One region of the Bacillus sp. S10(2024) genome, then DNA from elsewhere that is predicted to be linked to it. Evidence: riboswitches for the same ligand, from Rfam matches in the RefSeq annotation. Region 1 holds a riboswitch; each other region holds the start of a gene.
What was found. Region 1 has a riboswitch for thiamine pyrophosphate ahead of thiT (energy-coupled thiamine transporter ThiT). Riboswitches for the same ligand answer to the same signal wherever they lie in the genome.

Region 1 (4,292 bases):
CTCCATCTCGTGAGTATTGGTTCGGAACAGATCGAAGAGGGGAAGATTTATTTTATAAGGTAATGGACGGGGCAAAATACACGATTTTAATTGCACTATTTGTTGCCGTCGTAAGAGTTATTGTATCGCTGTGCATTGGTTTTTTTATGAGTCATGTGAAGCGAAAATTAATTTTCTTCCATCACTTTTTGATGAATTTGCAACTATTTCCGCAAACAATCTTTTGTTTTTTCTTACTCACTCCTTTTGTCATATATGAAATACGGACGGAGCAGGTTGTTACAAATGTCCAATTATTATATATACAAATTGCCGTGTTCATTCTCGTTGCCCTTCCGAGTTTAACGCGATTATTTCAGCAAGAAGTTCAGCAGATTTGGCAGAAGGATTATGTGCAAAGCTCATTCTTATTGGGAGGAAGTAAAGGGCATGTATTTCGAACGCATATGATTAAGGCACTAAGCCCACAAATTATCTTTCAAGTGGGAGAACAAATGGTACAAGTGCTCCTTCTTATGTTGCATTTGTCTATTTTTAAGTTGTTTCTTGGAGGAACGAAGATTGTTTCCGGACAAACGCACGACCAATTTAACTTGTATTTTCCATATTTAAATGAGTGGTCGAATTTGATTAGTTATTATTATGTAGAGCTCATGATTGAACCGAGAATTATTATGATTCCAGTTCTGTTTTATATGATTTTATTATTTTGTATGACGAAAATTGTGAATGGGTATAAGGAATTGCAGTTTGAGAAAGATTGTAAATGAAATTTTTATATTTATATATTTTTATTTGATATTATAATTCTTACAAAAATGTAAGGTTCTTTGTAAGGTTAATCGATAGTTAAGCAACGTTATTTTGAATAAACTTATCTATGTAAGGCACACACATTTTAGGGAAATAAGACGTTAGGTACTACAACTGAAGGGAGAAAGAGAATGGAGAAGCGCTCAGAGGCTCTTGCTTTATTATTAGAGAATGACGCAATTATGTTAGCTAATAATAAGGATTGTACAACTGTCATTGATCGGCGAGAAATACCAGTAGATTCACGCGATAAAATAGTATGGTACAAATGGAATGAGAACTACAAAGAGAACATAAATGAGCAATATCACATAGGGTATGATGTGCATAGAGTTGTTTTATGGAATGAGATGAAATCTTGGATTCATAAGCAAAACGGTAAGAATAATTTTGAGAGCAGCTGCGCACTCCATTCTCAAACTCCCGAAATCGTAAGAAAAAGAGAATCACATTAGGAAAATAACTTGGAATACTGAGGTAAAAAAAGATTGCTGTTTAAGCAATCTTTTTTCTGTTTGTATGATGTGCATTCGAGCTTGTAAATAAGCGCGGTGCTGTTGTAAATAGAACGACAAGTAGAACCGCACACATTGCGAAAGAACCAATCATTGTGATGCCGTTATAGATAAAGGAATATAAAACAGCTGATTGTCCTTTTGGTGCATATTGTCCAAAGAAGATTACGCCGGCAATGAAGTGCCAAAAGTAACGAGCTAAGCTGCCGATAAACGTAGCAATAATGATATACATAGTTGCTTTTGCTTTTTGTTTATTGGCGATTGCTTGTTGAATTGGTGCATGAAATAATCCAGCAAAGCCAATAAAGGCAAAGGCGATGAAGTATTCAATAAACGCTTGTACCGGTGTAAAAATAGCTGCATCTGCTGCGACAATTTGTAATAATCCCCAAACGAGACCACTTAAGAAACTCGCTTTAAATCCCCAGCGGTAAGCAACAATAAAAATTGGAATCATAGCAAATGAGATAGAACCGCCTGTTGGAAGTTTAATAGAGAGCGGCAAAATGTCGATAACTAACGCAAATGCTGCGAGAATCGCTGCCTCTATCATTGCTTGTAAATTTGTGTTACGCATGTAAAAATCCCCCTACATCCAAGTTACAAAAGAAGAATCCTTATCATAGGGGGATGAAAATACACAAATTGAAAATCACTACTTATGTATATACGTCTGCACAATTCCTACGTTAGCATTAACTAACAGGTTCTAAGGGTCGGAACAAAGTATTCCCTCTCAGCAACGCGGCTCCCCCTGTGACAACGAGATTCTTAGATTGTTACTATTATTGTAATAACAATGGATAAGAATGGCAAATGAAAATATAATACCTTTTCTTTTTAGGAAGGGCGAGAGGGATGGGCTGTGCGTAGAAGTAGTCAGTTCTTTATTTTTCCACGTGCGAGGTTTAAAAAAGGTAGAAAGCGAGATCGGGTCAGACCTTATTCAATATAACAACAATTTTTATGTTAAATAAGCTGAAATTGTACAAAAAATAGTAATAAATTCACAGCATATTGTATAGTGTTTTTTCAGAGAGTCATGTTATAATTGATATTGATAATAATTATCGTTATCTTTTGAGGGGGATAATTTGATGAATTTAGTTGATATGAGTATAGATGAAAAAGTACGTGTGAAAGATTTACAATCTCTTGATAAATTATTAAAACGTCGCTTAGCTTCATTTGGATTTTCTGAAGGATGCGAGCTTTGTATAAAACAAAAAGCAATGCTTAATGGTCCATGTACATTAGAATGCCGTGGGCAATTAATCTCTATTCGTCATTGTGATGCGAAAATGATAAAGGTGGAATTAACGTGAACAAGGTTGCTTTGCTAGGAAATCCGAATACGGGAAAAACATCATTGTTTAATGCGCTTACTGGTTCTTATGAATATGTTGGCAACTGGAGCGGAGTAACCGTAGAAAAAAAGATTGGTAAGTTAAAAGATAAGCAAGGAATGTTAATAGATTTACCAGGTATATACGATTTAAATCCTGTATCCCGTGATGAAGGGGTTGTTACGCAGTTTTTATTAACAGAAGAATTTCATCATATGTTAAATATTGTGGACTCTTCACAATTTGAACGTAATATGCATTTAACATTACAATTGTTGGAATTTGGAAAACCACTTTCTATTGGTTTAAATATGATTGATGTGGCAAAACAACGCGGGATTGTGATTGATGTAAAGAAGTTATCTGAAATGCTAGGTGTAACAGTGATTCCCGTTATAGCAAGAAGTGGAAAAGGCTGTGAGGAATTATTGGCTGCTCTTCATGAAAGCGATAAGGCGGAGCAGAAACCGTTTATTCTTTCGTATGGTAAAGCGGTAGAGACAGGAATCCAGCGCGTTATGGAGAAATTGCAGCGAGAAAATGATGATCATGCAAGATGGCTTGCGCTTCAATTTTTAGGAAATAACGAAGTGGTAGAGAAAGAACTTACCAAGTCGCATGTATATAAAGAACTTGTAGCAATTCGCTCTGCATTGGAAGAAGAATTAGATGTTACGCTAGATCAGCACATATACGGGGTACGTGCAGCGTATATTGAAAAGTTGAAAACAAGTGTGATTCGTCATGAAAAAGAAGGAAGCATTCCTTTTTCGGAAAGAATTGATAAATTAATTACGCATAAAATTTTGGGGATACCGATCTTTTTAGGAATCATGTTTTTAATTTTTCAAGTTACGTTTTCGTGGATTGGAACGCCTTTATCTGATCAATTTGATGCATTTGTCGGTGGTCCACTTACAGATTGGGTAACAGCAGGGCTTACGAATATTGGAGCGTCTGATTTCATTCGAGCGCTCGTTACAGATGGAATTATTGCAGGAGTGGGTGCTGTATTAGTATTCGTACCGCAAATTTTCGTATTGTTCTTCTTCATTTCATTACTAGAAGATTCTGGATATATGGCGCGTATTGCCGTTGTTATGGATCGTGTGATGGAGTTTTTTGGACTAAACGGAAAAGCGTTTATTCCTATGATTATCGGTTTTGGTTGTAATGTACCAGGCATTATGGCAGCGAGAACAATTGAACAGGAAAAAGAGAGGTTGCTTACGATTTTAGTGACACCGTTTATGTCATGTTCAGCCCGTTTACCTGTATATGCATTATTTGCAGGGGTCTTTTTCCCAAATAGTCAAGCGGTTGTTGTATTTTCTTTATATCTCATTGGTGTTATTCTAGCGTTAGTCGTTACAAAAATTATGTCTATTACGGTTTTAAAAGAAGAGAAATCTATTTTCGTTATTGAACTTCCGCCTTACCGTGTGCCGCAAGTAAAAACATTATGGCGTAGTACGTGGGAAAAAGGAAAAGGATTTGTACGTAAAGCAGGTACATTTATCTTCGGTGGTTCTGTTGTGATTTGGTTATTAAACTATGCGGGCCCATCTGGATTTGGTGTAGATATGGGTGATAGTTTCTTAGCAATGATTGGTGG
Region 2 (4,292 bases), 1.1 Mb from region 1:
TCTCTAAATGAATGTGAGGAACATTTGCTTCTAAATCGGTGATAATTTGTAATACTTGCTGCAATATTTCTAGCCCAATTGTTCCTTGTTCAACGATCACACGTCATCAAATGGATGAACAAATGTCGCTCCAGTTCGCTCTTTTAAATCAAGTGCATAAGCTAATGCTTCATTTTTTCATGAGCTGCTATAATATTTTGTAACGTAATCATGTTGTCGCCTCTGAAACAGTATATTCATACACTTTAGTTTCAACGGCACAATTTGTTTTATACAAAAAAAGAACCATTTCTGCACATGAGAAATCGTTCTTTTCATATATGAACCCGTTATTTTTTTACTAACTCCGCTAATTTTTTCGTACTATCAAAAGGGGAATCTGCTAAACTAATTGCTGAAATCACAGAAACTCCATCCGCCCCGGCTTCCACGACAGAAGCAGCATTGTAGGCGGTAATCCCACCAATACCGACAATCGGAATTTCAATACCACTTTCACGGAAAAAACGTAATCCTGCCGTTCCTTGTACCGCTTTTGCATCTTTTTTCGTGGTTGTTTGAAAAATCGGTCCTACTCCTAAATAATCCGCACCATTTTCAATCGCAAAACGAGCTTCTTCTATTGTATGAGCGGACACACCAATGATTTTATCCCCCATTTTTTCACGTACAATCTGAATGTTTTCATCATCTTGCCCAACATGAACCCCATCTGCCTCTAACGCTAGTGCTAATTCCACATCATCATTTACAATAAAAGGAACATGATACTCTTTACATAAGGATTGCAACTGCTTTGCAAATGCATATCGGATTTCCCCCGTTAACGCTCCGTCACCTTTTTCACGGTATTGAAAAAGTGTAACTCCACCATCAAGTGCTTCTTTCATAACTTGTAATGGATCTTTTCTGCAATTGTTACTTCCCATAATAAAATACACTTGTAATAACTCCGACATCTGCCGTTTATCAATACGTGCCATTTCCCTCATCCCTTCTTAACGAATTTCTTCAACATTTCCATATTGTTCAACGTCTTCTGCCTTAACGCTTGCTAACTGATTTAAAAATTCAATTTGGAAACTTCCCGGCCCTTGTTCAGCTGTTTTACTTACAGCAATTTCTGCCGCTACACCGTAAAATGTTACCGCCGCAACAGCCGCTTTTACATAATCGTTTTCGATTGCTGCAAACGCTCCGATAACGGATGTTAATAAACAACCCGTTCCTGTTACTTTCGTTAAAATGGGATGACCGTTACGAAGAATGAAAGTTCTTTCTCCATCTGTTATCACGTCTTCTTTTCCAGTAATAACGATAATTGTGTTTAGCTGCTCTGCTGCTTGTTTCGCAACTGAAACAACATCACCATTTCCTCCCCCTGCATCAACACCTTTAATCTCCCATTTCTCATCAATCACATTTGCTATTTCTGCTGCATTGCCACGCATGATTGCTAGCTTTACTTCACTTGGAATATACCTTGCCACTTCTGTTCGATACGAAGTTGCCCCAGCACCGACCGGATCAAATACAACTGGTACATTGTGCGTATTTGCTGACTTTCCAGCAATAAGCATCGCCTCTACTTCTTCTTGGTGAAGTGTTCCCATATTTAAAACGAGCGCTCCCGCGATACTTGCCATTTCAGCTACTTCTTCTTTCGCATATGCCATCACAGGCGATGTACCTAATGCCAGTAATCCATTGGCAGTAAAATTTGTCACAACGACATTTGTAATATTATGAACAAGCGGATTTCTTTCTCGTACTGTCTCAACTACTTGTGCAATTTTTTTCATTTTCATATGTATCTCTCCTTTTTTATAACGGGAGATATAGCAAAAAAGACACTTTTGCGCATGCAAAGTGTCTTCATAATGTGCTTTTTACACTCTCCCTACGCTGGCATTACCCAACAGGTTCAAATGGTCAACGACGGATTAGCCGTACTCTCAGTTTGCATCCACAAACTCCCATGTGTTTTCTTATTCATCTACTTCAGTAGTCTACTCCGTTTCTATTGAAATAACAAGTTGAAAAAAAGATATAAAAACCTCTTTTTTCGATAGGTGAGAGCACCTGGCCATGCATAGGAGCGGTCATGTTGTGTTTTGCATAGCAGCGACTTAGAAACATGAAAACTACAATATGGTTCAAATCTTCGGAATAACTGAATCCGAAGGGGATGTATGCTATAGTTAACTTACGGAAATTGAAAGGATGTTTGAAATATGGCAAAAAGTGTAATAATTGCTGAAAAACCTTCTGTTGCACGTGATATTGCGCGTGTATTGAAGTGCGATAAAAAAGGAAATGGTTACATTGAGGGCAGTAAATATATTGTTACGTGGGCTTTAGGGCACCTCGTTACATTAGCAGACCCAGAAAGTTATGATGTGAAGTATAAAAAGTGGAATCTAGAAGATCTTCCGATGCTGCCGGAACGCTTAAAATTAACGGTGATTAAACAAACTGGCAAGCAATTTAATGCTGTGAAAAGTCAATTGACTAGAAATGATGTAAATGAAATTATCGTAGCTACAGACGCTGGTCGCGAAGGTGAATTAGTAGCTCGTTGGATTATTGATAAAGTTAGAATGAATAAGCCGATTAAACGTCTATGGATTTCATCTGTTACCGATAAAGCAATCAAAGATGGCTTTGCCAATTTGAAGCCAGGTAAAGCGTACGACAATTTATACGCTTCAGCGGTTGCCCGTTCGGAAGCTGACTGGTATATCGGCCTTAATGCAACACGTGCATTAACTACAAGATTCAATGCACAATTAAATTGCGGTCGTGTTCAAACACCTACTGTAGCGATTATTGCAGGACGTGAGGACGAAATTAAAAACTTCAAAGCACAAACCTACTACGGTATTGAAGCACAAACAACAGAGAAGTTAAAGCTTACTTGGCAAGATGGGAAAGGCAATAGCCGCAGCTTTGATAAAGAAAAAATTGATGCGATTGTGAAAAAATTAGGAAAGCAAAATGCGACTGTAGTAGAAATTGAGAAAAAACCTAAGAAGTCGTTTGCTCCTGGTCTTTATGACTTAACAGAGTTACAACGTGATGCAAATAAAATTTTTGGTTATTCTGCAAAAGAAACATTAAATATTATGCAGAAACTTTATGAACAGCACAAAGTATTAACATATCCGCGTACAGATTCACGTTATATCTCATCTGACATTGTAGGAACACTTCCAGAACGTCTGAAAGCTTGCGGAGTAGGTGAGTATCGTTCTTTAGCCAATAAAGTCTTAACGAAACCAATCAAAGCTTCTAAATCTTTTGTTGATGATAGTAAAGTAAGTGATCACCATGCAATCATTCCAACAGAAAGCTATGTAAACTTCTCAGCTTTCGCAGATAAGGAGCGCAAAGTTTACGATTTAGTTGTAAAACGTTTCTTAGCAGTTTTATTCCCTGCTTTCGAATACGAACAACTAACGTTACGTGCAAAGATCGGTGATGAAAATTTCGTCGCACGCGGCAAAACAATTGTGAATTCTGGCTGGAAAGAAGTATATGAAAATCGCTTTGAAGATGACGATGCAGCAGACGACTTGAAGGAACAAATTTTACCTCGCATCGAAAAAGGCGATACATTAAACGTAAAACTAATTGCAGGGACAGCTGGTCAAACGAAGCCACCTGCACGTTTTAATGAAGCGACATTACTTTCAGCAATGGAAAATCCAACAAAGTACATGGACACGCAAAACAAACAGCTTGCAGACACATTAAAATCAACCGGCGGACTAGGTACAGTTGCTACACGTGCTGACATTATTGATAAATTGTTCAATTCGTTCTTAATTGAAAAACGTGGCAAAGACATTCACATTACATCAAAAGGCCGTCAATTACTGGATTTAGCACCAGAAGAGTTAAAATCCCCTACACTAACTGCTGAGTGGGAGCAAAAACTTGAGGCCATTGCGAAAGGAAAATTGAAAAAAGAAGTATTTATTTCCGAAATGAAAAACTACACAAAAGAAATTGTTTCCGAAATTAAATCGAGCGATAAAAAATATAAGCACGACAACATTTCCACAAAAACTTGCCCAGACTGCGGCAAACCAATGCTAGAAGTAAACGGTAAAAAAGGAAAAATGCTTGTATGCCAAGATCGTGAATGCGGCCATCGTAAAAATGTATCCCGCACGACAAATGCACGCTGCCCGCAATGTAAGAAAAAACTAGAACTTCGCGGTGAAGGAGAAGGCCAAATCTTCGCATGTAAATGCGGCTATCGTGAGAAGCTTTCCTCATTCCAAGAA
Region 3 (4,292 bases), 1.4 Mb from region 1:
ATACTCAATAAGTAATGGAATATTACGTGTCATTATGCGTTACCTAACTAAGAAAGGAAGTGGATTTACAGCATTTGTTTTTTCGAAATTCCATTCCCCGTTATGTAATTCAAAATGCAAGTGTTGTCCATATGAATGTCCTGTATTTCCCATATAACCGAGCAATTGACCTGTTGTCACTGTATCTCCTGCTTTGACAGCACGACTTTTCATGTGAGCATATATAGTTGTGTATAAATTCCCGTTTATACGATGGGCAACAAATACAACGTTTCCATAGCTTGTAGAATAATATGATTTTACAACAGTCCCAGATGCGGCAGCTTGGATTGGAACATTTCCTGTTGCTGCAATATCTACGCCGTAGTGCATTTTTCCCCAGCGTACATCAAATTCTGAGCTGATTTTCCCTTGGGCAGGATATTTAAATGCAGCTGGAATAGATGGGGTAGCTTGCTGTTTTGGTTGCTGCTGTTGTTTTTGTCCTTGTACTACATAATGCTGTGCAACATAGCCATATCCTGATCCGTAGCGAATTTTATACCATGTTCCCACACTTTCAACGACTTGTACTTGTGTTCCATTTGGTAAAGAACCGATAATGGCTGCATTTGTTCCTGCTCCGCTACGTACTTTTAATGTTGGAGTGGCAACGTAATAAGAACTTCCGCCTTGTACAGTAATTCCCTTTACTAATGGCTGATCGGCGTTAGATAAAAATTCTTTCTTTACATAGCCGCTTGTTCCATTATGTACAACTTTATACCATCCCTCTTGTTCTTCTTGAACAGTAACAAATTTCCCACTTGGTAATACAGTAATAATTTCAGATTGTGTGTTTGGTTCAGAGCGAACGTTTAATGCATCTGCATTTACGATATATTGATTCTCACCATTTTGTGGCTTTGTTAAAGAAATGGCGTCTTTTTTGACATAACCAGTTTTATTGTGAATGTGAACTTTGTACCATTCATTTGTTGTTTCTAAAATAGTAACGGGAGTGTTACGTGTAATATTGTCAATAACAGGGTCTGTTCCATTCGGGCTATTGTACATTTGTAACGTTTCCGTTTTAACATAACCAATTTTTGCTTTTGCAGTTTGCTCTGCTTCTACAGTATGTACATTAGAGTCTGCCATAGAGGGGAGCATAGAGGCAACTGCTACAGTAGTTGCTGTTAGTGCTGCGACTTTTAAATTCATATATTCATTGACCTCCTTAAGTAATGCATTGTTATAATTTAAATTATAATATGTGGATATTAAGTTTGAAACATATTTATAGATTAAAAACAAACGAAAGCTTTTTCTCTATGTGTAAGTTAAAAACTCTTTTTTTTTAGAGTGGAGAATTTGGCTGCACATAGAAATGATCAAGGACTTTTTCTACCACATGCAAGGCTTAAAACAAAAGGAGAAAACAAGTAGTGGTTATGATGTATTTTGTATAGCAGCGACTTAAATGTCGAAAAGTGAAAATGGATATATAATAAAAGGATAGCAGATTTATAGCTATTATGGAAATAGCGAAAAGGAATTCGTTTTTTTCTGAACTTACAGATAGGTAGAAGGAGAAATGAAAAGAGTTGCCGATGAGATAGGGTGATGGTATACTGACTATGTTAAATGAATATACTGCTAGGGGAGCTAGTTTTGCTAGCTGAGAGTAAGACCTATAGTCTTTGACCCTTGAACCTGATCTAGATGATGCTAGCGTAGGGAAGCAATTTGGACGATATAAATAACGTCCCCGTTTCTTTATGCATAGAAACGGGGATTTTTTATTGAAAATTTTATAGAACACCACTAGGGGTGCTTAAAAGCTGAGAGAGGTAAAATCCTTAACCCTTATGACCTGATCTAGGTGATGCTAGCGTAGGGAAGTGGAAACAACAAATGAGTTTTTCTTTTGTTTGCTGTGGCCACTTCTTATATAGAAGTGGTTTTTTATTTGGAAACATATATACAGGAAGGGGAAGCGGAGATGACATTTTGTGAAAGATTATTTGAAAAGGTGCAACCTGTTTGGGAGAAGAGTCATAATCATCCATTTGTAACAGGGATGGGAGATGGAACGTTAGAGAAAGATAGATTTCAATATTATATTGTTCAAGATTATTTGTATTTGTTAGATTACGCAAAGTTATATGCAATTGGTGTTGTAAAAGCAACAAATCCAAAAGTAATGGCGAAGTTTGCTGAACAAATCGATGGGATTTTAAATGGAGAAATGATGATTCATAAACAATACGCAAAGCGTTTAGGAATTTCTGTTGAAGAAATGGAATTAGCAAAGCCGTCTGCTATGAATCTAGCATATACAAACTATATGATGTCAGTTTCACAAAACGGTACACTTGCTGAGTTAATTGTAGCATTGCTTCCATGTATGTGGAGTTATTGGGAGATTGGGAAGCGCTTAAATGCTATTCCATCCGCGCGTGATCATGAATTTTTTGGTGAGTGGATTCAAGGATACAGCTCAGAAGAATATGGGAATCTTTGTATATGGTTAATTGATTTATGTAATGAAATTGCAATTGGGAAAACAGAAGAAGAATTAAATCGTTTAGAAGAAATTTTCTTATATTCCAGCCGTTTTGAATACTTATTTTGGGATATGGCATATCGTAAGGAGATGTGGGGTTTTGAGGAACAAAAACATACTACAATTTCATAACGTTTCTTTTCATTATGATGAGAAACCGATTATCAAGAGCCTTAATGCTGTAGTACAAGAAGGAGAATTTATTAGCATTATCGGGCCGAGTGGCTGCGGGAAAAGTACATTGTTTCGGCTTATTACGGGACTTGAGAAAGCGAATGCTGGCACGATTGATGTAATGGGAACAACTCCTGTTGGCTATATGCCGCAAAAAGATATGTTACTCCCGTGGCGAACCATTATTGAAAATGCAGCTTTGCCACTTGAATGTCAAGGCATGAAGAAAAAAGAAGCACACATGAAAGCACAAGAGCTGCTGGAGCAATTTGGACTGCAAGGGTATGAAAAGAAACAGCCAAAAGATTTATCAGGCGGAATGCGGCAACGCGTATCGTTTATTCGGACGTTGTTAACGGGCGGTGACCTCTTACTATTAGATGAACCGTTTAGTGCACTTGATGCATTAACGAAGGCATCTTTGCAAGAATGGTTGTTTGAACAGTGGGAATATTGGCAAAAAACAATTTTGTTTATTACGCATGATGTTGATGAAGCGCTGTATCTTTCTAACCGTATTTTTATCGTAACAGAGCAGCCCATTACATTATTAACTGAGCGGACTGTGCCACTTGGGCAAGAACGGTCTCGAAAAGATTTGCATCACCCAGAAATGCTGGCATTAAAAGATGAACTCATTGGCATATTGCAAAGACAGGTGCTTGTATGAAGCGAATTGTAGATTATGTTCCGGCCATTATTGTAACGACTATTTTGCTGATTGGCTGGGAAGTAGGAGCACGGATTCTTGATGAAATGTACATTTTACCGTCTCCAAGTGCCATTGTTCAAAAAATATGGGATTTGCGGAATATATTGCTTACGGTGCATTTACCAGCAACGCTCTCTGTTACAGTGATCGGCATTGTTATTTCTATCGTATTAGGTGTTGGGTTAGCAATGTTGATGAGTATGAGTACATTTGCTGAGAAGGCATTTTATCCGCTATTAGTTGCTTCACAGACGATTCCCATTACAGCTTTAGCACCATTATTTGTTTTATGGTTTGGCTATTCGATTTGGAGTAAGGTTGTTGTCACAGTACTGATTACATTCTTTCCCATTACAGTAAATACGTATGATGGCCTTTGTAGTACGAAAAAGGAGTGGGAAGAGCTTTTAATTACATATGGTGCAACAAAAAAAGATGTTTTCTTCAAATTGAAATTACCGTCTGCACTTCCCTATTTTTTCTCAGCTTTAAAGGTGGCTGTGCCGTTTAGCGTGATTGGGGCAGCGATTGGAGAGTGGCTTGGAGCACAAGCAGGACTAGGCTATTTTAGTAAACGAATGATGACACAAATGGATGGTGCGGGTGTGTTTGCACCAATTGTTTTATTGTCATTGCTCGCTATTTTCTTTGTATTACTCGTTTCGATATTTGAGAGAAAATGTATTAGTTGGAGGAAGCATTCATGAAATTAGTAAAGCGCATCTTTGTATTTACATTGTTAATCGCGATGATTGTTGGGTGTTCTAGCAATTCGGCATCAGAAAAGAAAAAAGGCGAAAAAGAAGTCACTGTCATGCTCGATTGGTATCCAAATGCAGTGCATAGCTTTATTTATGC

Region 2: another riboswitch for thiamine pyrophosphate. It lies ahead of thiM (hydroxyethylthiazole kinase); the one in region 1 lies ahead of thiT (energy-coupled thiamine transporter ThiT).
Region 3: another riboswitch for thiamine pyrophosphate. It lies ahead of tenA (thiaminase II); the one in region 1 lies ahead of thiT (energy-coupled thiamine transporter ThiT).

The regions. Positions count from the first base shown of each region.
Region 1 covers NZ_JBFLUR010000002.1:4,216,439-4,220,730, forward strand. The annotation lists gene AB1280_RS21440 (ABC transporter permease subunit) at 1-770, shown strand, start outside; gene AB1280_RS21445 (hypothetical protein) at 945-1,268, shown strand; gene thiT (energy-coupled thiamine transporter ThiT) at 1,309-1,908, opposite strand; TPP riboswitch at 1,995-2,096, opposite strand; gene AB1280_RS21455 (FeoA family protein) at 2,429-2,656, shown strand; gene feoB (ferrous iron transport protein B) at 2,653-4,292, shown strand, end outside.
Region 2 covers NZ_JBFLUR010000002.1:3,145,295-3,149,586, forward strand. The annotation lists partial or broken gene AB1280_RS15995 (threonine ammonia-lyase) at 1-64, opposite strand, end outside; gene thiE (thiamine phosphate synthase) at 330-983, opposite strand; gene thiM (hydroxyethylthiazole kinase) at 999-1,808, opposite strand; TPP riboswitch at 1,881-1,990, opposite strand; gene AB1280_RS16010 (DNA topoisomerase III) at 2,235-4,292, shown strand, end outside.
Region 3 covers NZ_JBFLUR010000002.1:2,806,450-2,810,741, reverse strand. The annotation lists gene AB1280_RS14365 (hypothetical protein) at 1-33, opposite strand, end outside; gene AB1280_RS14360 (SH3 domain-containing protein) at 40-1,203, opposite strand; TPP riboswitch at 1,631-1,739, shown strand; TPP riboswitch at 1,799-1,899, shown strand; gene tenA (thiaminase II) at 1,985-2,680, shown strand; gene AB1280_RS14350 (ABC transporter ATP-binding protein) at 2,649-3,392, shown strand; gene AB1280_RS14345 (ABC transporter permease) at 3,389-4,141, shown strand; gene AB1280_RS14340 (ABC transporter substrate-binding protein) at 4,138-4,292, shown strand, end outside.